One region of the Vibrio mytili genome, then DNA from elsewhere that is predicted to be linked to it. Evidence: predicted binding sites of a transcription regulator. Region 1 holds the regulator's gene; each other region holds the start of a gene.
The links. The regulator PurR, encoded in region 1, represses purine synthesis genes. The targets are predictions, from matches to a motif close to TNANGNAAACGTTTNCNTNA.

Region 1 (5,057 bases):
TCTTCTACGACTAATACGTGATAGCTCATTTACACCACTTTCTGTTGTGATTTACCGGATCGTATTCTATTCATAATCATTAACATTTCTAGTCATTGTTCGCCAAAAAAGCAAGATTTAACGTTTTTCTTGATTCAAAACAATCTAACGAACACCTATTAACAACTGCATATATTTCAGCATAAATCGTCACAAACATAGTTACTGCTATTCATTTTAATTGATTACACTTATACCCATAACCTCAAACGAATTTATGATGCTCAAGAGAGTGCATTAGCAGGAGCCAAATCATGCAAGAACTTAAGGCTTTCAACGAAAAACGCGCTGAAATTTACTGGTGGTTTTCCAGTCTGTTTGCCAAAGAGTTGACAGAGAAAGAACTAGAGGCGTATCACAGCGTGGAGATAAGAGGCTTTCTATCTGGTTTGGGCGAGAACCCAGCCCTGAAGCCCGCAGTCGATACATTGACTGATGCTCTGAATCGGTTGCAAGTGCGTCACGATGCTCAGTTGGAGCTAGCCGCAGATTTCTGTGAGCTGTTTTTGAAAACACACAAGCACGGTGCACTTCCCTACGCTTCTATGTACATCGGTAGCTCTGGATTACTTAATGATAAACCAGCAGAAGAGATGGAAAGATTAATGGCAGAATTTGGCGTACAGGTGGATGCTAGCTTAAATGAACCCGCAGATCACTTGGCCGTAGAGCTCGACTTTTTAGGCAACATGATCATTCGTTCCAACGAGTTTGAACAAGAAAAGCACATGGAAGAAGCTTTCCTAAAACAAAATGACTTTATTCAAAACCAGTTGATGACATGGCTACCCCAATTCGGTAAAAAGTGCTACCAGCTTGATGAGTTCGGCTTTTATTCCAGTGTGACTCAGTTGCTCATTGCATTTTGTAAACTGGACAGTGGTTATCTGATTGGAGAATAATTATAGCTAATCGTTGTTCTCTGCAAAATTGTGACTTCAAATACACTAAACTGTTGTCTAAAGCATTGCCTGACTGGTGACATCGGGATAAAATGTGAGCGCAAACGATTACATATATTATTTACATGCAAACCGCTCATTTCAGCGGTTTTTGTGTTTTTTGGTTCAATGACTTTCCGTAAATGAAAACAGACAAGGATCATTGAACTCCGCTACTAAAAGCCTTTACCAATAATAGAATAACCAATAATCAACGCGATCTACTCGCTCGTGGTGCGTATTTATTACATGCAATAAAGTGAATGCAAGCACTTTCGCGCAGCCGGTTTTCTCCACTAAGGTATAATCATAGTAGCTCGATACAGGACACTATTTATGGCCACTATAAAAGACGTCGCTCGCTTAGCCGGCGTTTCAACCACTACAGTTTCGCACGTTATCAATAAAACGCGCTTTGTTGCAGAAGCAACTCAAGAAAAAGTCATGAAAGCGGTTGATGAGTTAAATTATGCCCCTAGTGCGGTAGCTCGTAGCTTAAAATGTAATTCAACCAGAACCATCGGTATGTTGGTGACTCAGTCAACCAACTTATTCTTCTCTGAAGTCATTGATGGTGTTGAGAGTTACTGTTACCGACAAGGTTATACTCTGATTTTATGTAACACAGGTGGCATATACGAAAAACAACGTGACTATATTCGTATGTTGGCAGAAAAGCGTGTTGATGGCATCTTGGTTATGTGCTCCGATTTAACCGAAGAGCTAAAAGAGATGCTTGACCGTCATGCTGATATTCCAAAGGTGGTCATGGATTGGGGGCCAGAGAGCTCTCAAGCAGATAAAATCATGGATAACTCAGAGGAAGGTGGTTACATAGCAACTAAGTACCTAATCGATAATGGTCATACTGATATTGCGTGTTTAAGTGGTCACTTTGAAAAACTGGCTTGTAAGGAACGTATTCTAGGTTTCCGTCGTGCTATGGCTGAAGCTGATCTCCCTGTAAACGAGGATTGGATTCTAGAAGGTAACTTTGAATGTGACACTGCCGTATTGGTTGCCGATCAGATCACCGCTATGAAAAAGCGTCCAACAGCGGTCTTTTGCTTCAACGATACAATGGCACTTGGTTTAATGAGCCGATTACAACAAAATGGCATTTCAGTGCCAGATGATATTTCTGTTGTGGGCTATGACAATATTGAGCTGGCAGAGTATTTCTCACCACCACTTACAACCATTCACCAGCCTAAGCGCCGTGTTGGTAAAAATGCGTTCGAAATTCTGCTTGAGCGAATTAAAGATAAAGAGCATGAGAAGCGAATTTTTGAAATGCAGCCTGAGCTGGTCATCCGCAATACGGTTAAAAAACTCAACTGAGTAAAATAGTCTAACAAATAAGCACCTGCGCAAGGTGCTTATTTTTTTCTTAAAAATAACATTTATTAAACCCCCATCTAACTTTTCACAAAACCTCACAAAATAACTCTTTGTTTTATTGTCACTTAATGCAATAAAAGCGTTCTCTTGTTGTGTTAATTGACCACATCAGATAATAAGAATCATAATGCATAATTACGCATTATTTACTGAACGAACATCACACTTTATGAGCTGAAATGTGATATTGATTCAATATCCACAGTATTCTGAAAATGTCACGCACAGGGCAAACCATTTGAAAGAATGGGACGCAAAGCTTCCGGCCTGAACCCTATTTTTTAGTGGAAGGTAGCGGGGTTGCCGATGGCAAATATGCATATAATGAGTTTACCCTTTAATGACATTGTTACTACATGCATTTGCTAATCTCTCGGACCTGATTTTTGGTGGCGTAATATGAATTACACCGAGATAAGACATCATGGATAAACCAATACTCAAAGACTCAATGAAGCTGTTTGAGGCACTTGGCACGATCAAATCGCGCTCAATGTTTGGCGGCTTCGGGCTGTTCGCAGATGAGACTATGTTTGCTCTAGTAGTGAACAATCAGCTTCATATACGAGCAGACCAGCAGTCCTGTTCTCAGTTCGAGAAACAAGGACTAAAACCGTACGTATATAAAAAGCGTGGCTTTCCCGTTGTTACTAAATACTATGCTATTTCTAATGATTTATGGGAATCTCGTGAACGTTTATTGGACGTTGCGCAACAATCTCTTAAATGCGCAAAGTTGGAAAAAGTCGAGCAAGCCAATACCAAACCAACGCGGTTAAAAGACTTACCTAACCTTCGGTTAGCAACAGAGCGAATGTTGAAAAAAGCCGGAATTAAATCCGTAGAACAGCTCGAAGAAGAAGGCGCATTAAACGCATATAAAGCAATCCAAGATACGCACAGCACCTCTGTAAGTATCGAACTACTCTGGGCTTTAGAAGGCGCGATTAATGGTACTCACTGGAGCGTGGTTCCGCAAACTCGTCGGGATGAACTAAAAAGCCAACTTCAGTAACGTCCGTTTTCAAGTATCATCAAACCGCAGTTTTATCTGCGGTTTTTTTTGAAATTTTTTCCTCTCTTAACCTGTCTATAGATTTTGTGATATCTAAGTGGAACTGCATAATGGATAAAAAAAAGATCGTCGGGTTAATCCTTGTTACTGTCATCGTAATCTTAGCGACATACTTTAGCCCCTATTTGACCTTAGAAAATGCCAAAGCCCAGCAAGCCGATTTAAACGCTTATATTGATAAAAACTTCATCTTGGCAGCGGCGGTGTACTTCTTCACCTATATTGTCGTTACTGCTTTATCGATTCCTGGCGCCGCGGTGGTCACCTTACTCGGTGCAGCACTTTTTGGTTTTTGGTCAAGTTTGTTGCTAGTCTCTTTTGCCAGTACGATTGGAGCGACAGTGGCGTTTCTGAGTAGCCGCTATTTGCTGCAAGAGTGGGTACAAAATAAATTCGGCAAAAAACTCGAGGCCATTAACAATGGTGTCAAAAAAGACGGTTCGTTCTATCTGTTGTCGCTGCGTTTGATTCCGGTATTTCCTTTTTTCTTAATCAACCTTTTAATGGGGCTAACGCCGATGTCAGTCGGCCGATTCTACCTGATAAGCCAAATAGGTATGCTACCTGGAACCGCCGTATACCTAAATGCAGGTACCCAATTAGCTCGCATTGAAAGCCTCTCCGATGCCGCGTCGCCCTCCATATTAGCCTCTTTGGCTTTACTTGGGTTGTTTCCTATCATCATTAAGTGGGTAATGATGAGGTTCATGCCCAACATTCAAAGCAAGAGAAATAATACTTAATGAAGATATTTATCGCTAAGAATCCAGCTGAAGCCCATATTGTCTGCGAGTTGCTAAAAGCAGAGCAGGTATGTTGTGAGGTACGTGGAGAGGGGATCTTTGGGTTAAAGGGTGAATTGCCCTTTGGGGAAGACACGGATCCTTATGTTTGGTTGTTGAATCCAGAGCAACACCGCCAGGCAGCGATAATTATTGAAGGCTATGAAAAGCAAACGCAACCAAACGTATTTCCGGATTGGCAATGCCCTCATTGCTTAGAGAACAATGAAGGGCAATTCGGTGCTTGTTGGCGGTGTGGGTATCACATTGATGGAAGGGACTAGGTATTAGGGTCCTAGGTCCTAGGTTCTAGGCCCTAGAAAAAGATTACTGATTACTGATTACTGATTACTGATTACTGATTACTGATTACTGAAATTTATCCCATGCATTCAGCTTGTCAACGTCATGCCAGCGAGCTCAATCGTGACGCTATTCTGTATTCCCTAAAATACAACACACCAATCCCAATACGAGAATACTGAAGCTTCGAGTATCTCCCCCTCTAGGATCCTAGGACCTTACTAGTTAAGCCATTAAGCTTTGTCGCTTTATGAATTCAATGGAATGTTGATTAAAATCGTCTGGTCGCTCAACATTACAAACATGCCCACAGTTAGGAATTTCACGAAGTACGCTTAACTTATGTGCTGCAACCATTTCTTTAACAGGTTTAATGAACATATAGTCCCTATCCCCCATCAAGTATAGTGTTGGTATTGGCAACTCTCTGTCTTTGAAATACTTCATTAATGGGTTCACATCCGCCGCTAATACAAACCAACGTTTGAACTCTTTTTGACAAAGTTTCTTAGCTTC
Region 2 (5,057 bases), 540 kb from region 1:
TGTTGATCATTCATGGAAGAGTGAATGGTTGTTATCGTGCCAGATTCAATCCCGAAAGCTTCATCCAAAACCTTAATAATAGGAACAATGCAGTTGGTCGTACAAGAACCATTTGAAACCACTTTGTGTTCAGCTTTGAGTGTATCGTGGTTCACACCATAGATAATGGTGTTATCGATATCGGCAGAAGCTGGGTGAGAAAATAGTACTTTTTTAGCACCTGCAGCTATGTGAGCAAGCCCGTCAGATTTTGAACCGTAGACGCCGGTACAATCCAATACAATGTCTACGTCAAGATCTCGCCATGGAAGTAGTTCAATTTCAGCGAGATGAAGAATTCGAATAGAATCATATTCACCCGAGTTCTGCTTTGAGCAGCCATGGTGAATATGTAAATGCTCTTGGTCATGGGTGACTTTCTTGCCAAAACGACCATGACTGGTGTCGTATTGAAGTAAATGGACCATGGCCTCGGGCTGAGCCAACTCGTTTACCGCGACAACCTTTATTTGCTGATGCTTCCCGCTCTCATATACAGCTCGCAGAACATTACGACCTATACGTCCAAATCCATTGATCGCAACCTTTAGCATTTATCCTTCGCTCTAGCAGAAATTTCGTGTCACAAATAGTACCCGATGAGAAACGAAAACGCATTAAGTAAGTGACGTTTACCTTCTCTTCAAACACAAAAAACCGAGCACATGTGCTCGGTTTTTTCATTGCGTTTTTATCACGCTAAAAATTATGCCAGAAGTTCTTTGGCTGTGTTTACAACATTGTCAGTCGTGAAACCAAACATCTTGAATAGTTCGCCTGCTGGAGCAGATTCACCGAAGGTTGTCATACCGATGATACGGCCGTCAAAGCCAACATACTTGTACCAGAAGTCTGCAATACCTGCTTCGATAGCGATGCGTGCTGTAACGTCTGACGGAAGTACTGCTTCACGGTAAGCGGCGTCTTGCTTATCGAACGCATCGGTTGATGGCATTGATACAACACGTACTTTCTTACCTTCTGCCGATAGCTGCGCAGCCGCTTCTACTGCAAGTTCAACTTCAGAGCCTGTTGCAATCAGGATAAGCTCTGGTTTGCCTTCGCAATCTTTCAGGATGTAAGCCCCTTTTGCGATATCAGCAACTTGCTCAGCGGTACGCTCTTGTTGTGCTAGGTTCTGACGAGAGAAGATAAGCGCGGTTGGCGCATCTTTACGTTCGATAGCCAGTTTCCAAGCCACTGCAGACTCAACCTGGTCACATGGACGCCAAGTGCTCATATTTGGCGTAAGACGTAGAGAAGCCATTTGCTCAACCGGTTGGTGAGTTGGACCATCTTCGCCAAGGCCGATAGAGTCGTGCGTGTAGACTTGGATGTTCTGAATTTTCATCAGAGCCGCCATACGCATTGCGTTACGTGCGTACTCCATGAACATTAGGAATGTTGCGCCGTAAGGAACAAAACCACCGTGCAATGCGATACCGTTCATGATCGCAGTCATACCGAATTCACGTACACCGTAGTGGATGTAGTTACCAGAAAAATCTCCGGCTTCTAACGATTTCGAGCCAGACCACATAGTGAGGTTAGAAGGCGCTAAGTCAGCAGAGCCGCCCATGAACTCAGGCATGATGGCGCCAAATGCTTCTAGTGCATTTTGAGACGCTTTACGTGAGGCAATATTCGCAGGGTTTGCTTGAAGGTCAGCAATGATTTGGCTTGCTTTTTCTTCCCACTGTGCAGGTAGCTCACCATTTAAACGACGCTTAAGTTCAGCAGCTTCCGCAGGATAAGCCGCAGCGTAAGCGTCAAATTTCTCGTTCCACGCGGCTTCTTTCGCTGCGCCTGCTTCTTTTGCATCCCACTGCGCATATACGTCAGAAGGAACTTCAAACGGCGCGTAATCCCAACCAAGGTACTCACGTGCTTCTTTGATTTCATCGTGGCCAAGTGGCGCACCATGACAATCGTGTGAACCAGACTTGTTAGGAGAACCAAAACCGATAATGGTTTTAGTACAGATCAGCGTTGGACGTGGGTCTGCTTTTGCGGCTTCAATTGCAGAGTTAATCGCATCAGAGTCGTGACCGTCTACTGCAGGGATAACATGCCAGCCATACGCTTCAAAACGCTTAGGTGTATCATCAGAGAACCAACCATCAACATGACCATCGATAGAGATGCCATTATCGTCCCAGAATGCGATCAGTTTACCTAGACCTAAAGTACCCGCCAGAGAACATGCTTCATGCGAAATGCCTTCCATCAAACAGCCGTCACCGAGGAACACATAAGTAAAGTGATCAACGATGTCGTGGTCTTCTTTGTTAAACTGAGCGGCAAGCGCTTTTTCAGCTAATGCCATACCAACCGCGTTTGTGATGCCCTGACCTAATGGACCTGTAGTGGTTTCAATACCTGGCGCATAGCCATATTCTGGGTGGCCTGGCGTTTTTGAGTGCAGTTGACGGAAGCTTTTCAGATCGTCGATAGACAGCTCATAACCAGAAAGGTGAAGCAAAGAGTAAATCAGCATTGAACCATGACCGTTAGATAATACAAAACGGTCGCGATCCGCCCATTCTGGATTAGCGGGATTATGGTTTAGGTGAGAACGCCAAAGAACTTCAGCGATATCAGCCATACCCATTGGTGCGCCTGGATGGCCTGAGTTAGCTTGTTGAACACCATCCATGCTTAGAGCACGGATTGCATTGGCGAGATGTTTACGAGACGACATGTCTGCTCCTGAGTACATTAAGCGAAACGATAAAATAGAACATAATTCTCTCAAAGCACAGTAGGCTCTGCAAACGTTTTCCTCGCAGAAACTTCACAAATATCGTCGCTTGAGCACCAAATTAACGGAAGTTGCTTAATTTAATAAGAATGGCAGCAAACGTTTGGTTATAACAAAAATCAAAAAAGAGCTTGTAATTAGACCAATCAAATTTAGAATAGCCGTCTAGATGTAGATACACCTGCATATGCCCAGTCATTCTCATGAAGTTTGGGCTTATAAGTATTATTTTCGTTGAAGCATTGATGATGTTTCAGCTTTAAACCAGATAGAGTGGAGCTAACATGGCTAAGCACCTGTTTACTTCTGAGTCAGTATCAGAAGGTCATCCAGATAAAATTGCAGACCAGATTTCTGATGCGGTTCTTGACGCGATTCTAGAGCAAGATCCAAAGGCTCGTGTTGCATGTGAGACTTACGTTAAAACCGGTATGGTTATGGTAGGTGGTGAAATCACGACTTCAGCATGGGTAGACATCGAAGAGTTAACTCGTGAAACCGTTCGTGAAATCGGCTACGTACATTCAGATATGGGGTTTGATGCAGACTCTTGTGCGGTACTAAACACAATCGGTAAACAGTCGCCAGATATCAACCAAGGTGTTGATAAAGCTGACCCTAAAGAACAAGGTGCAGGCGACCAAGGCATCATGTTTGGTTACGCTTGTAACGAAACTGAAGTCCTAATGCCAGCGCCAATTACTTACTCTCATCGCCTTGTGCAAAAACAAGCGGAAGTTCGTAAAAACGGCACCCTACCTTGGTTACGTCCTGATGCAAAATCTCAGGTCACATTCCAATACGACCAAGGTAACATCGTTGGTATTGATGCGGTTGTTCTCTCAACTCAACACTGTGATTCAATCTCGACTTCAGACCTGCGTGAAGCGGTAATGGAAGAGATCATCAAGCCAGTACTGCCTTCAGAGTGGATCAACAAAGAGACTAACTTCTTCATCAACCCAACAGGCCGTTTCGTAATCGGTGGTCCAATGGGTGACTGTGGTCTAACTGGTCGTAAGATCATCGTTGACACCTACGGCGGCGCAGCTCGTCACGGTGGTGGTGCGTTCTCTGGTAAAGATCCATCAAAAGTAGACCGCTCTGCGGCATACGCAGCACGTTACGTAGCGAAAAACATCGTTGCAGCAGGTCTTGCTGATCGTTGTGAAATCCAACTTTCTTACGCGATCGGTGTTGCTGATCCAACATCAATCATGGTGGAAACGTTCGGTACAGAGAAAGTATCTCACGACATCATCATCGAGGCCGTACGCCAGTTCTTCGATCTACGTCCATACGGCTTGCAAGAAATGTTGAACCTTCTTCAACCTATCTACAAAAAGACAGCAGCATATGGTCACTTCGGGCGCGAAGAGTTCCCATGGGAAGCGACTGATAAAGCAGCACTTCTTCGCGATTTCGCTGGCATCAAGTAATCAAGCTCGTTGATAACGCTCCAAGCCCTCGCCTAATGCGAGGGCTTTTCTTTTGTCACTCTCCATCTTCCTATCTCTTTATCATTTCAAACTCAAACGAACAAATTTCCAACAAATAGTTGTAAATTGCCTCAACTCAGCCAATAGTTAAAATAGTGTTAAAACAATATTAACCAAACAAACTGGATGCGAGCTAGTGTCGCGACGATCAAGTGTAAAAGCGACGATAACAATATTGTGGGGAAAACGTTAGTCAGACATCCATCTTTAATGAGATTAAACCCATCTGGGTTAGTCGATGTTTACGAAATACGTAGGAATAAACCAAGGAGGAGTTATGCCTCGAACCGTCAATCCATCCGACTTCCACGGTAAACGAAAGGAAGTCCCGGATAACGAATACGCTCGAACCATTCCGTGTAATACGGTGAACTTGAGTGCCCCATTCCATTGGCTAGCGTTAGGACTGCATGATTTTGTTAAGATGCCCCTCATCAGTGCATTTTACGGCATATGCTTCATGGCGGCAGCCATCGGTATCGTTCTGCTTGTACAATGGCAGGGAACACACCTTGTCGTGATGCCAAGTTTGATCGTCTACATGTTAATTGGACCATTTTTAGCGCTGGGCTTATATGATGCCAGCTGGGAAAGAGAACGTGGGCACAAACCACGACTTTTCCACTCGATGAAAGCGATCGGTCGTAACTCAAGCTCTCAATGGGCTTTTGCCGTACTGCTTGCAGTGTTCATGATTTTTTGGATGCGGATCGCAGCCCTTCTACACGTGCTTTATCCTTCTGTGCAAGGTGCACCTC
Region 3 (5,057 bases), 1.0 Mb from region 1:
TGTGCAGGAAGTCATGATGCAGCTCTTAGAGCTTGAACTCTCAGGGCATGTTGTTGCAGTTTCAGGTGGCTATATTCGAAAGGGGAGGGGCTAGCTATGATGATGGATATATTGATGTATCTATTCGAAACCTACATCCATAGCGATGCAGAGTTACAAGTCGAGCAAGACGAGCTGGAAGAAGAACTGCTTCGTGCAGGCTTTCAGCAAAAAGATATCTACAAAGCCCTTGTCTGGTTAGAAGAGCTTGCCGCGCTGCAGCAAAGCGATACCTCTTCTGCGATCGCGTCTTGTATTGCATCGTCTTCGACTCGTATTTATACCTCGCGAGAGATGCAACGTTTAGATTTAGAGTGCCGAGGCTTTTTGTTATTCCTTGAGCAAATTAATGTCTTAACGACAGAAACTCGTGAAATGGTGATTGATCGAGTGATGGGCTTGGAAACCAACGAGTTTGAGCTTGAAGACCTCAAATGGATTATTCTCATGGTACTGTTTAACGTACCTGGTAATGAAAACGCTTATACGCTGATGGAAGAGCTGTTGTATACCAAGGAACAAGGCATTCTTCACTAAATCTCTTGGCAAGTTCGAGGTCTGTTTGATTAGGACCACGAGCTTGTCAATAAGAGTGGTAGATCTTTCAAGAAAGCGGTCAGTATGAGTAGTAAAATCGACAACAACCTTTTCTCCGCCCATGAACATGCGTTGGAACATGCCCCCTGTCCTAAGTGTGGTGGTGAACTGATTCTCAAACACGGTAAACACGGTCCGTTTCTGGGCTGCAGCCAATACCCAAGTTGTGATTACATTAAAGCACTGCACAGTAACGATGGTCACATAGTCAAAGAGCTTGGTGTGCCTTGTCCCGAATGTGGCAATGAGCTCGTACTGCGTCAGGGACGTTATGGCATGTTTGTTGGGTGCAGCAATTATCCGGCCTGTCACCATATTGAATCAATCAATCAGCCTGAGCCGGAGACGCTATCCCAGGAGCAATATGTTTGCCCTGAATGTGGGAAGGGCCACTTAGTTGAACGCAAGACGCGTTTCGGTAAGACATTTTATGCCTGTGACAACTACCCTAAATGCAAATTTGCCGTGAACTTGCCGCCGATAAAAGGGGTGTGCGAGGCGTGTGGTTTTACGTTACTGGTTGAGAAAAAACTGGCCAGTGGTGTGAAGTCGCAATGTGCTAACCGAAAGTGTCAGCACACTCAGCCAGAGTAATGGCTTAGCTTAGATAGAAAAATGGGTCGCTTTGTGCGACCCATTTTAATCAATAGCGCAGAATATTACGCCTGCGATTGTTTGGCGAAGTCATGTACGGCAGGAAAAGCGGTTTGATCCAGTACATCGGCTAATGAGCAGAGTCTGCGATGTAGTTCACCAGGGTAATCTCCACAAATATTAATGTGGCCCATCTTGCGCCCAGCACGTTTCTCTTTTCCGTACCAATGGATATGGCAGCCATCCATTGCTAGTAGTGATTCTGGTAAGGTATCTTCCCCTAGAATATTCACCATAGAGGTTTCTCGAACCAGTTTGGTACTGCCAAGAGGCAAACCACACACTGCACGCAGATGGTTTTCGAACTGGCAGGTTTCTGCGCCTTGCTGTGTCCAGTGACCCGAATTGTGCACGCGAGGGGCTATCTCATTTACCAGTAAGTTGCCGTTGACATCAAAGAACTCTAATGCCAATACGCCAACGTAATTGAGGCTTTCAGCGACCGCGGTAAACATCTGCTTGGCTTGTGCTTGTAATTCTGGCGCATCAATAGCGGTAGAAAGACTCAACACACCATTGGTATGCACGTTTTCTGCCAGTGGGTAAACCTCAACGCTGCCATCTTTGCCGCGAGCGCCGACTAGCGATACTTCACGGTTAAATGGTACAAACTCCTCAGCGACTATCGCTTGAGCCGGCGTTGCTGCAATACATTCTGCCATTTCGGTCCAGATAGACTCCACTTGAGATGCTTCTTTCAAGCGCCATTGGCCTTTACCATCGTAACCACCTAGCGCACTTTTCAGCACCATTGGCATGCCAACGTGTTCAATCGCACGGTCAAAATCATCGCGAGTTTCGATGACATAGTATTTCGCGTTGCGTACATTTGCGTTATCTAACAGTGTTTTTTCAAGACGGCGGTCGCCGCCAGCTTTGATGGCTTCTGTACTTGGCAGAAACTTCCCGCTTGCAGCACAGATATCAAGGACATCATGAGGAATATGCTCGAACTCGGCTGTAATGACATCCACTTGTTCAATCGCATTTTCTAGGCCATGTCCAAGCACGTGTTGAGTGAGGGGGTGAACGATGTTCGCGCTCCCTACATCATAGGCGGAAATTTGGATATTCAATGGTGCACCAGCCAGAGACATCATACGAGCCAGCTGACCTGCTCCGAGAACCAGTACATGCATCCGATTAATCCTCTGCCGGGTTTGGGTTGGCCAGTACAGTTTCCGTTTGTTCTTTACGGAATGCTTCTACTTTCTCCATAATACTTTCATCATGGGTTCCGAGAATTTGCGCTGCTAGGATTCCTGCATTGGCCGCACCTGCTTCGCCAATGGCTAGCGTTCCTACCGCGATACCTTTTGGCATTTGCACGATAGACAATAAAGAATCCATGCCCTTCAGAGCGCGAGACTGAACTGGTACGCCAAGTACTGGAACACTAGTAAATGCAGCAGCCATGCCTGGCAGGTGAGCTGCACCGCCAGCGCCGGCAATAATCACTTTGATACCACGTTCTTTTGCGCTGCTTGCATAGTCAGCCAATAGTTGAGGAGTGCGGTGAGCTGATACAACTTTTGTTTCGTAAGATACGCCAAATTGATCCAGCATGTCTGCTGCCAATTTCATGGTTGGCCAATCGGATTTAGAACCCATGATGATACCGACTTTCATCTCAAACTCCTTCAAGCTACAAAATTAGGTGAGCCATAAATTTGTGGGCATTATACGGGGATTTTTATCTCAAGCAAACGTTTGCGCCTTGTGCTTAAAAGCGATGGATACATTTTATAAGTAAATAGCTTTAGTCTCTGAGAATGAATCTTTGTACACTTAACGCCACAATATAATAGTTAGACAATTAGGAAGTAATCAGTGGATAACTTTGAACAGGTGCTCAACGCGCTACAGCAAGGTGAAGTAATTGCTTATCCAACAGAAGGTGTGTTTGGCGTTGGGTGCGATCCAGACAATCCTGATGCAATTCAGAAACTACTGGATCTTAAGCAGCGACCAGTGGAAAAAGGCCTTATCCTAATCGCTGCGAATTACGAGCAGTTGTTACCTTATATTGATGAATCTCAGTTGACTCAAGAGCAGCTAGCAAACGTCCATGCGACTTGGCCAGGGCCATACACGTGGATCATGCCGGCCAGCGATAAAGTGTCTCATTGGGTCTCTGGACAGTTTGATTCGATTGCCGTTCGTGTGACGGATCATCCTTTAGTGCAAAAGATGTGTAATGCGTTTGGAAAGCCGCTAACCTCCACCAGCGCGAATCTTTCTGGATTGCCACCGTGCATGACTACAGTAGAAGTGGAGCAGCAGTTGGGTGATAAGCTGGTGGCCATTCTTCGTGGTGAAACCAGTGGTCGTGATAAGCCAAGTGAGATTCGTGACGCTAAAACCTCGCAAATATTAAGACAGGGCTAACCCTGCAGTCAGCGATTTATATGCACTAAGTAATAGGTATTAAATGTATGTCAGCAATCGATAAACATGCCGTAAAGCTATTCCTGATGTCACTTCAGGATTCCATTTGTCAGCAGTTAGAACAAGAAGATGGAAAGGCCGTCTTTGTCGAAGATGCATGGCATCGTGAGCCGGGAGAGCGTCTTGGTGGCGGTGGTCGCTCAAGGGTGCTTCGAGATGGCGACGTCTTCGAGCAGGGAGGGGTGAACTTTTCTCATGTCGAAGGTAAAGAGATGCCAGCGTCAGCGACAGCTCATCGTCCTGAATTAGCAGGCCGTCGTTTTGAGGCTATGGGGGTCTCTTTGGTGATTCACCCTAAAAACCCTTATGTACCAACTTCTCATGCCAATGTTCGTTTCTTTATCGCTGAAAAAGAGGGCGAAGAACCGATTTGGTGGTTTGGTGGTGGATTCGATCTAACGCCATTCTATCCTTTCGAAGAAGATTGCCAGTCTTGGCACGATACAGCGAAGGCAATCTGTGCGCCATTTGGTGATGATGTGTATGCTGAGCACAAAGCGTGGTGTGATAAATACTTCTACCTGCCACATAGAAACGAAACCCGTGGTGTTGGTGGTTTGTTCTTCGATGATTTGAATCACTGGGAGTTTGAGCAGTGTTTTGACTATATCAAAGCCGTGGGTAATGGTTTTTGTCAGGCCTATTTACCCATAGTTGCTCGCCGCAGAAATATTGAATATGGTGAGCGTGAGCGTGATTTCCAGTTGTATCGTCGTGGTCGTTATGTTGAGTTTAACTTGGTGTATGACCGAGGCACTTTATTTGGCTTGCAAAGTGGTGGGCGTACAGAGTCGATCTTGATGTCGATGCCGCCATTAGCACGTTGGGAGTACAACTATCAGCCTGAAGCTGGTACACCAGAAGCAGAGCTTTATGAGCAATATTTAAAGCCACGTGAGTGGTAAGCGCTGAATCTTCTTTTCTAGATAGAGAGATAGTGATAGGGTCATTTGTAATCAGATGCCCCTGTTTTTCTATATAAACGCAAGGAATAAAGGTAAGGAAATGACTCAGCAAATCGATCGCTATGCCGTGTTTGGCAATCCTATCGGACATAGTAAGTCACCATTTATTCATACACTCTTCGCCCGTCAAACCAATCAATCACTGACTTACACCGCTGAATGTGCCCCTGTAGATGGATTTAGTGATGCAGCGAAAGCATTTTTCTCTGAAGGTGGAAAAGGGTGTAACGTGACCTTGCCATTTAAAGAAGATGCTTATCAATTTGCTAATCGCCTGACTGAGCGGGCTCAACTTGCCGGAGCTGTGAACACTCTTAAGAAGCTTGATGACGGAGAAATCATCGGCGACAACAC
Region 4 (5,057 bases), 1.0 Mb from region 1:
TGCGTGCCATTTTTTTTCCTTTTTAGATTAAATCGTGAGCGTCTCTAGATGTAATGATTCATCTGCTTTACTGATCATGACTTTCTTTTGCCAATACTCACTCTTAATTTGATCGCTTAACCAATAATTCCCTGCAATGGAAACCAGTTCTGCTTGTAAATCGTGGCAAATAATCCGCGCTTCCTGTTGGCCGTTTGCTCCCGCAATTGCGCGGCCACGTAACGTACCATGGATATGGATTGAGCCATCGGCAATCACTTCTGCGCCTGCACTTACATGTGATAGCACAATTAAATCGCCATCTTTCGCATAAATTTGCTGCCCTGAACGAATCGGCGTACGAACAATTTTCGCGGGTGCCGTTTTCGTTGATGCCTTTTTCACCGGTTCTGCGTTTTTCAGCGATTCTACATTTGTCGCCACTTTCTGCTTCTTTGTCTCTTGGCTTGCCGATTTACTTGCAGACATAATGGCAAAGCCTGCTTCTGAAGCAAGTTTTTGTACCTGCTTATCTTTGCAACCTGTGACACCCACCGGGATAAAGCCAGCATCTGCGATACCTTGTTTAAGGGCGGTGAAATCAATGTCGCCAGCGACTTTTGCTATATTGATAACTAAAGGCGCGGATTGAAAGAAAGAGGGTGCTTGAGACACTTTTTCTTGCAAAAATTCGACAGTGTTTATGATCTTGTTGTCAGAAAGGTGTAAAACTGACAAAGTAAAACTGCTACCTTTAAGGTCTGGTGAATGGGTCATCGTGGACTTCTTGCCTTTATTGAAAGAGCGTTGCCTTAAACTAGGTCTGTCATGTTATATTTCATCCTTTAACGCAGCAAGTTCTCTCGAAGGTAAATAAGCGAATTAATCTCAAATTTTTTGTTTAGTTTGCGAGAATTTGACGTTTTCAACTCAGTCCGTTGTAAAAGCGGCAAAATCAGCATAAAAGGCGTGTCATGCTTTGTTCTATTTATAAAAGCGCAAAAAAAGAAGGTGCTTACCTCTATATCCCTAAAAAGGATGATTTTTCACAGGTTCCTGACACCTTGATGCAGATGTTCGGTAAGCCTATCGCTGTCATGACGATTAAACTTGATGGCCGTACATTGGCACAAGTTGACATAGAGAAAGTCAAAACGTCATTACAAAGCGAAGGCTTTTTTCTACAACTTCCGCCTCCGCCGGAAAACTTATTAGAACAATACAAAGAACAAAAAGCTCAGCAAAAAGGCGAACAGTAAGCTGGCTTGCGAAGAGCTTCTGATTTGCTCAAGGAGTCAATATGAAAAAGTTACTGGCAACGTTGCTCAGTGTTGGTGTGTGTACCTCGGCTTACGCAAGTAGTGAGGGTTTTGAAGAATATTTACAGAAACTACGTACAGAAGCGCGTGAAAAAGGCATCTCTGAACAAGTGATCAGTGCTGCGTTCGCGAATGTTGAGTACAAACCTCGAGCGGTCAAAGCGGATCGTAATCAGCCAGAGAAGAAGCTAACGCTAGATGAATATATTCCTCGTGCTGTACCAGATTGGAAGGTGAAACAAGCTCGTAGCCTGTATAAAGAGCATTACGCAGAGTTAAAGCGCATTGGCGATACTTATGGCGTGCAGCCGCGTTTTATTGTCGCTCTATGGGGCGTAGAAAGTAACTTCGGTAAATTCACGGGTAATTATCGCATCATTGATGCACTGTCGACGATGGCATTTGAAGGTCGCCGTGAAGAGTTCTTCCGCAGCGAAGCCATGGCTGCATTGCAAATTCTTGACCAAGGCCACATCGATCTAGACAACTTCAAAGGTTCATGGGCGGGGGCGATGGGACAGTGTCAGTTCATGCCAAGCTCTTTCCTTCGCTTTGCCGCGGATGGCAACGGTGACGGTAAGAAGGACATTTGGAAAACCGAAGCTGACGTGTTTGCTTCGACAGCCAACTACTTGAGTAAATCCGGTTGGGATGACAGCTACACGTGGGGACGTCAGGTGAAAGTGCCACATGGCATTGATCGTGAATTAGAAGGCCGCACGGAAGAAAAAGGTAAGTACCTGCAAGAGTGGAGCAAACTGGGTATCACTAAGTACGACGGTAGTCCATTGCCAACACTCGATGAAGACATCAAAGCATGGCTAATCATGCCAGATGACGAAAATGGCCGTACTTACTTGGTGTACAACAACTACAACGTGCTAATGAAGTGGAATCGTTCTTATTACTTTGCATTGGCGGTAAGTCACTTAGCGGACACAATTCGATAAATAACTCGAGTGCTATATTTACAAGACGTTTACTAAAAAGGCTCCGCGAGGAGCCTTTTCTATTTCAATGTCTTGTTTCATGACTTATTTAAGACATAAGACAGGGTATTACTTGTCGGTATGGAACTGCTCACACGCCAGCATGGTATTCTCAATCAGGCTAGCGACCGTCATCGGGCCAACACCACCTGGAACGGGCGTAATAAAGCTTGCGTGCTCACGCGCTTTATCGTACTCCACATCGCCAACCAATTTACCTGAGTCTAAACGGTTAATGCCGACATCCACAATCACAGCACCTTTCTTAATCCAGTCACCAGGGATGAAGTTCGGTTTGCCTACCGCAACCACAACCACATCAGCTTGACGAACATGGTGTTCTAAATCTTTGGTAAAGCGGTGACACGTTGTGGTGGTACAACCTGCAAGCAACAGCTCTAGCGTCATTGGGCGACCAACAATGTTGGATGCACCTACAACCACAGCGTGTTTACCACGTAAATTGATATTGTATCGGTCGAGTAGGGTAATAATGCCTTTCGGCGTGCATGAGCGCAGTTTAGGGATGCGCTGAGCAAGGCGACCCACGTTGTACGGATGGAAACCATCGACGTCTTTCTCAGGGTGAATACGTTCTAGAACATGCGTACTATCAATGCCCGCTGGCAGTGGTAATTGAACTAAAATACCATCGATTTGGTTATCGTTATTCAGCTCATCGATGAGAGCAAGTAACTCTTTTTCTGTCGTGGTAGCAGGAAGGTCAAAAGACTTAGAAATGAAGCCAACTTCTTCACATGCTCGGCGTTTACTGCCAACATAAACTTGAGAAGCTGGATCTTCACCAACTAAAACTACTGCAAGACCAGGAGCACGTAAGCCCGCCTCAACACGCGCTTTTACACGTGCAGCAACTTCGGAGCGAACAGTTTGGGAAATGAGAGTTCCGTCTATATTTTGAGCAGTCATGACTTTCCTTATATATTAAGAAGGCAAATTATTTGCCGCGCATTGTCGCAGAAATTCAAATTAACATCCATACGCAAACGTTTGCTTTGTGGTGATTTTAAACATAATCTTGCTTGGTGTCCTTTTTTTAGGCACTCAGAACATAATGTTACGAAAAGCCGTTGATTTACCCATTTGAACTCGTATAATCCTTTTCCTGTAGCGCGCCCTTAGCTCAGCTGGATAGAGCACGTCCCTTCTAAGGATGTGGTCGTAGGTTCGAATCCTACAGGGCGTGCCATTTATTCTAGAAAGCCCCGATAACTCAATGAGTTGTCGGGGCTTTTGCGTTTTAGCGACATCGTTGGAAGCCTTTTAATGACCCACTCGATGATCTGACTCCTTGGGAGTATTTAGCAAGGCATAAAAGTAGGAACAACTCCAATTTAGACTGCCACTAAAACAGGGAGGGTTACAAGTACCGATTATCAGGGGAGCACTTCAAATTCGAGCATTAGAAAAAAACACCATTGTTATGCCGTTTTTTTCTCGGGGGTGCTGAGAAGTTCTGAAATCCGAGAGTACAACCACTCCATATCTAAACACTTATCCTGTTCAAGACGAATCACTGAGCCAATACTCATTGGTTCGGCTCTATCCGCAAGCGCGGCTAGCTCTGGCAGGTATTCGTGTTTTGGATGTTTATCGGAGCGATGCGGGATCCGTTCTTCATATCTTTTGGCTACGGTCGTCCCAGAAATCTGGTTCCAAACTTCGATAACTGTATCGACTTGAGCTTCATAGAGGTAGTGAATCAGGCTTTCTTTTGGCTGAAATCCAAACCACGCATCCACGACAAAGATATGGTTTTGGGGAGCTTGTTTAATGATATCCCAAATCACTTGATACGCTGCTTTGCCAAGTTCACGGTTAATCGTACGATTGTAGTTTTCAACCGTTGCCATGAAAGGCTCTTTGATCGTATCGATGGAAAGATACGTGATATTAAAATAACGGGCGATATTGTACGCAACAGAGCTTTTTCCAGACGCTGGTACACCATTCACCAAAATCACGGTCTTTCCAGTTGAGGCGATATTTTTACTCATATCAACTCCAGTAACTGTTCCTGTGAGCGAACCTGACGAATGGACTGTATTTTGTCATCGTCATCCAGCATTGAAACGATGGAACCTATGCCTTGCTCTATATGACCATTGCTGTCAGTGGCACCAAACATAATGATAATATCGGCTGGGACGCTGCCGTTAAATGAAATAGGCTTATCAAGCAATACTAAACTAAAGCAGTTTTTTAACACCCCACATTCAGGGCGAGCGTGGGGGATAGCAATCCCTTCATCAAAGACATAATAAGCGCCATTGTCGCGAGTGCTATCAATGACAGAGTCCGCATATGATTCGGTCAAATAACCATTTTTTATCAGCGGCTTAGCAGCCAGCTGGATGACCTTTTCCCAATTGGGTTCATCGACACCTATCTGGATGGCTTCCGATTCAATCAATAATTCTTTTATATTCATATCTCGCCTAAAAATTTTTTCTGGTTGTGTTTCTAAGCTCGTCGATTTTTATAAACAATTCATCGACTTTATGTTGGTATCCTTGGGTTTTGGCGAAAATTTTGAGTGCTTTGTTGTACTCAACCATCAGTTTCTTTTGTGTATCAAAGTTCGATTCATCTTGATGTAATGCCGTTTCCAACTTAAGGATACTTTCCTCTATCTCCTGAGCACTGACGGTATCGCTCTGAACGTTCGACTTTGTTGCCGCAGGGGATGGACGAGGTTTAGATTGAAACAAAGATTGGATCGCTTTCAACATAAGAGCTCCTTTATTGA

Region 2: a site for PurR is predicted at 2,806-2,825, ahead of metK (methionine adenosyltransferase). Genes of this name have one in related genera too.
Region 3: a site for PurR is predicted at 2,989-3,008, ahead of purE (5-(carboxyamino)imidazole ribonucleotide mutase). Genes of this name have one in related genera too.
Region 4: a site for PurR is predicted at 3,287-3,306, ahead of folD (bifunctional methylenetetrahydrofolate dehydrogenase/methenyltetrahydrofolate cyclohydrolase FolD). Genes of this name have one in related genera too.

Annotation. Positions count from the first base shown of each region.
Region 1 is NZ_CP110481.1:1,884,087-1,889,143, forward strand. It holds gene torR (two-component system response regulator TorR) at 1-29, opposite strand, end outside; gene torD (molecular chaperone TorD) at 294-941, shown strand; gene purR (HTH-type transcriptional repressor PurR) at 1,317-2,321, shown strand; cyclic di-GMP riboswitch class I at 2,600-2,689, shown strand; gene ONE56_RS08660 (TfoX/Sxy family DNA transformation protein) at 2,806-3,396, shown strand; gene ONE56_RS08665 (TVP38/TMEM64 family protein) at 3,507-4,199, shown strand; gene ONE56_RS08670 (putative signal transducing protein) at 4,199-4,522, shown strand; gene ONE56_RS08675 (alpha/beta fold hydrolase) at 4,767-5,057, opposite strand, start outside.
Region 2 is NZ_CP110481.1:2,426,223-2,431,279, forward strand. It holds gene epd (erythrose-4-phosphate dehydrogenase) at 1-593, opposite strand, end outside; gene tkt (transketolase) at 746-2,740, opposite strand; gene metK (methionine adenosyltransferase) at 3,085-4,239, shown strand; gene ONE56_RS11120 (DUF2189 domain-containing protein) at 4,577-5,057, shown strand, end outside.
Region 3 is NZ_CP110481.1:2,903,551-2,908,607, reverse strand. It holds gene dprA (DNA-processing protein DprA) at 1-94, shown strand, start outside; gene ONE56_RS13455 (DUF494 family protein) at 97-576, shown strand; gene ONE56_RS13450 (topoisomerase DNA-binding C4 zinc finger domain-containing protein) at 661-1,230, shown strand; gene ONE56_RS13445 (5-(carboxyamino)imidazole ribonucleotide synthase) at 1,296-2,429, opposite strand; gene purE (5-(carboxyamino)imidazole ribonucleotide mutase) at 2,434-2,919, opposite strand; gene ONE56_RS13435 (L-threonylcarbamoyladenylate synthase) at 3,121-3,678, shown strand; gene hemF (oxygen-dependent coproporphyrinogen oxidase) at 3,726-4,643, shown strand; gene aroE (shikimate dehydrogenase) at 4,744-5,057, shown strand, end outside.
Region 4 is NZ_CP110481.1:859,381-864,437, forward strand. It holds gene minD (septum site-determining protein MinD) at 1-10, opposite strand, end outside; gene minC (septum site-determining protein MinC) at 28-756, opposite strand; gene ONE56_RS04035 (YcgL domain-containing protein) at 954-1,238, shown strand; gene ONE56_RS04040 (lytic murein transglycosylase) at 1,280-2,248, shown strand; gene folD (bifunctional methylenetetrahydrofolate dehydrogenase/methenyltetrahydrofolate cyclohydrolase FolD) at 2,357-3,217, opposite strand; tRNA gene ONE56_RS04050 (tRNA-Arg) at 3,421-3,497, shown strand; gene ONE56_RS04055 (AAA family ATPase) at 3,730-4,305, opposite strand; gene ONE56_RS04060 (PTS sugar transporter subunit IIA) at 4,302-4,739, opposite strand; gene ONE56_RS04065 (hypothetical protein) at 4,747-5,040, opposite strand.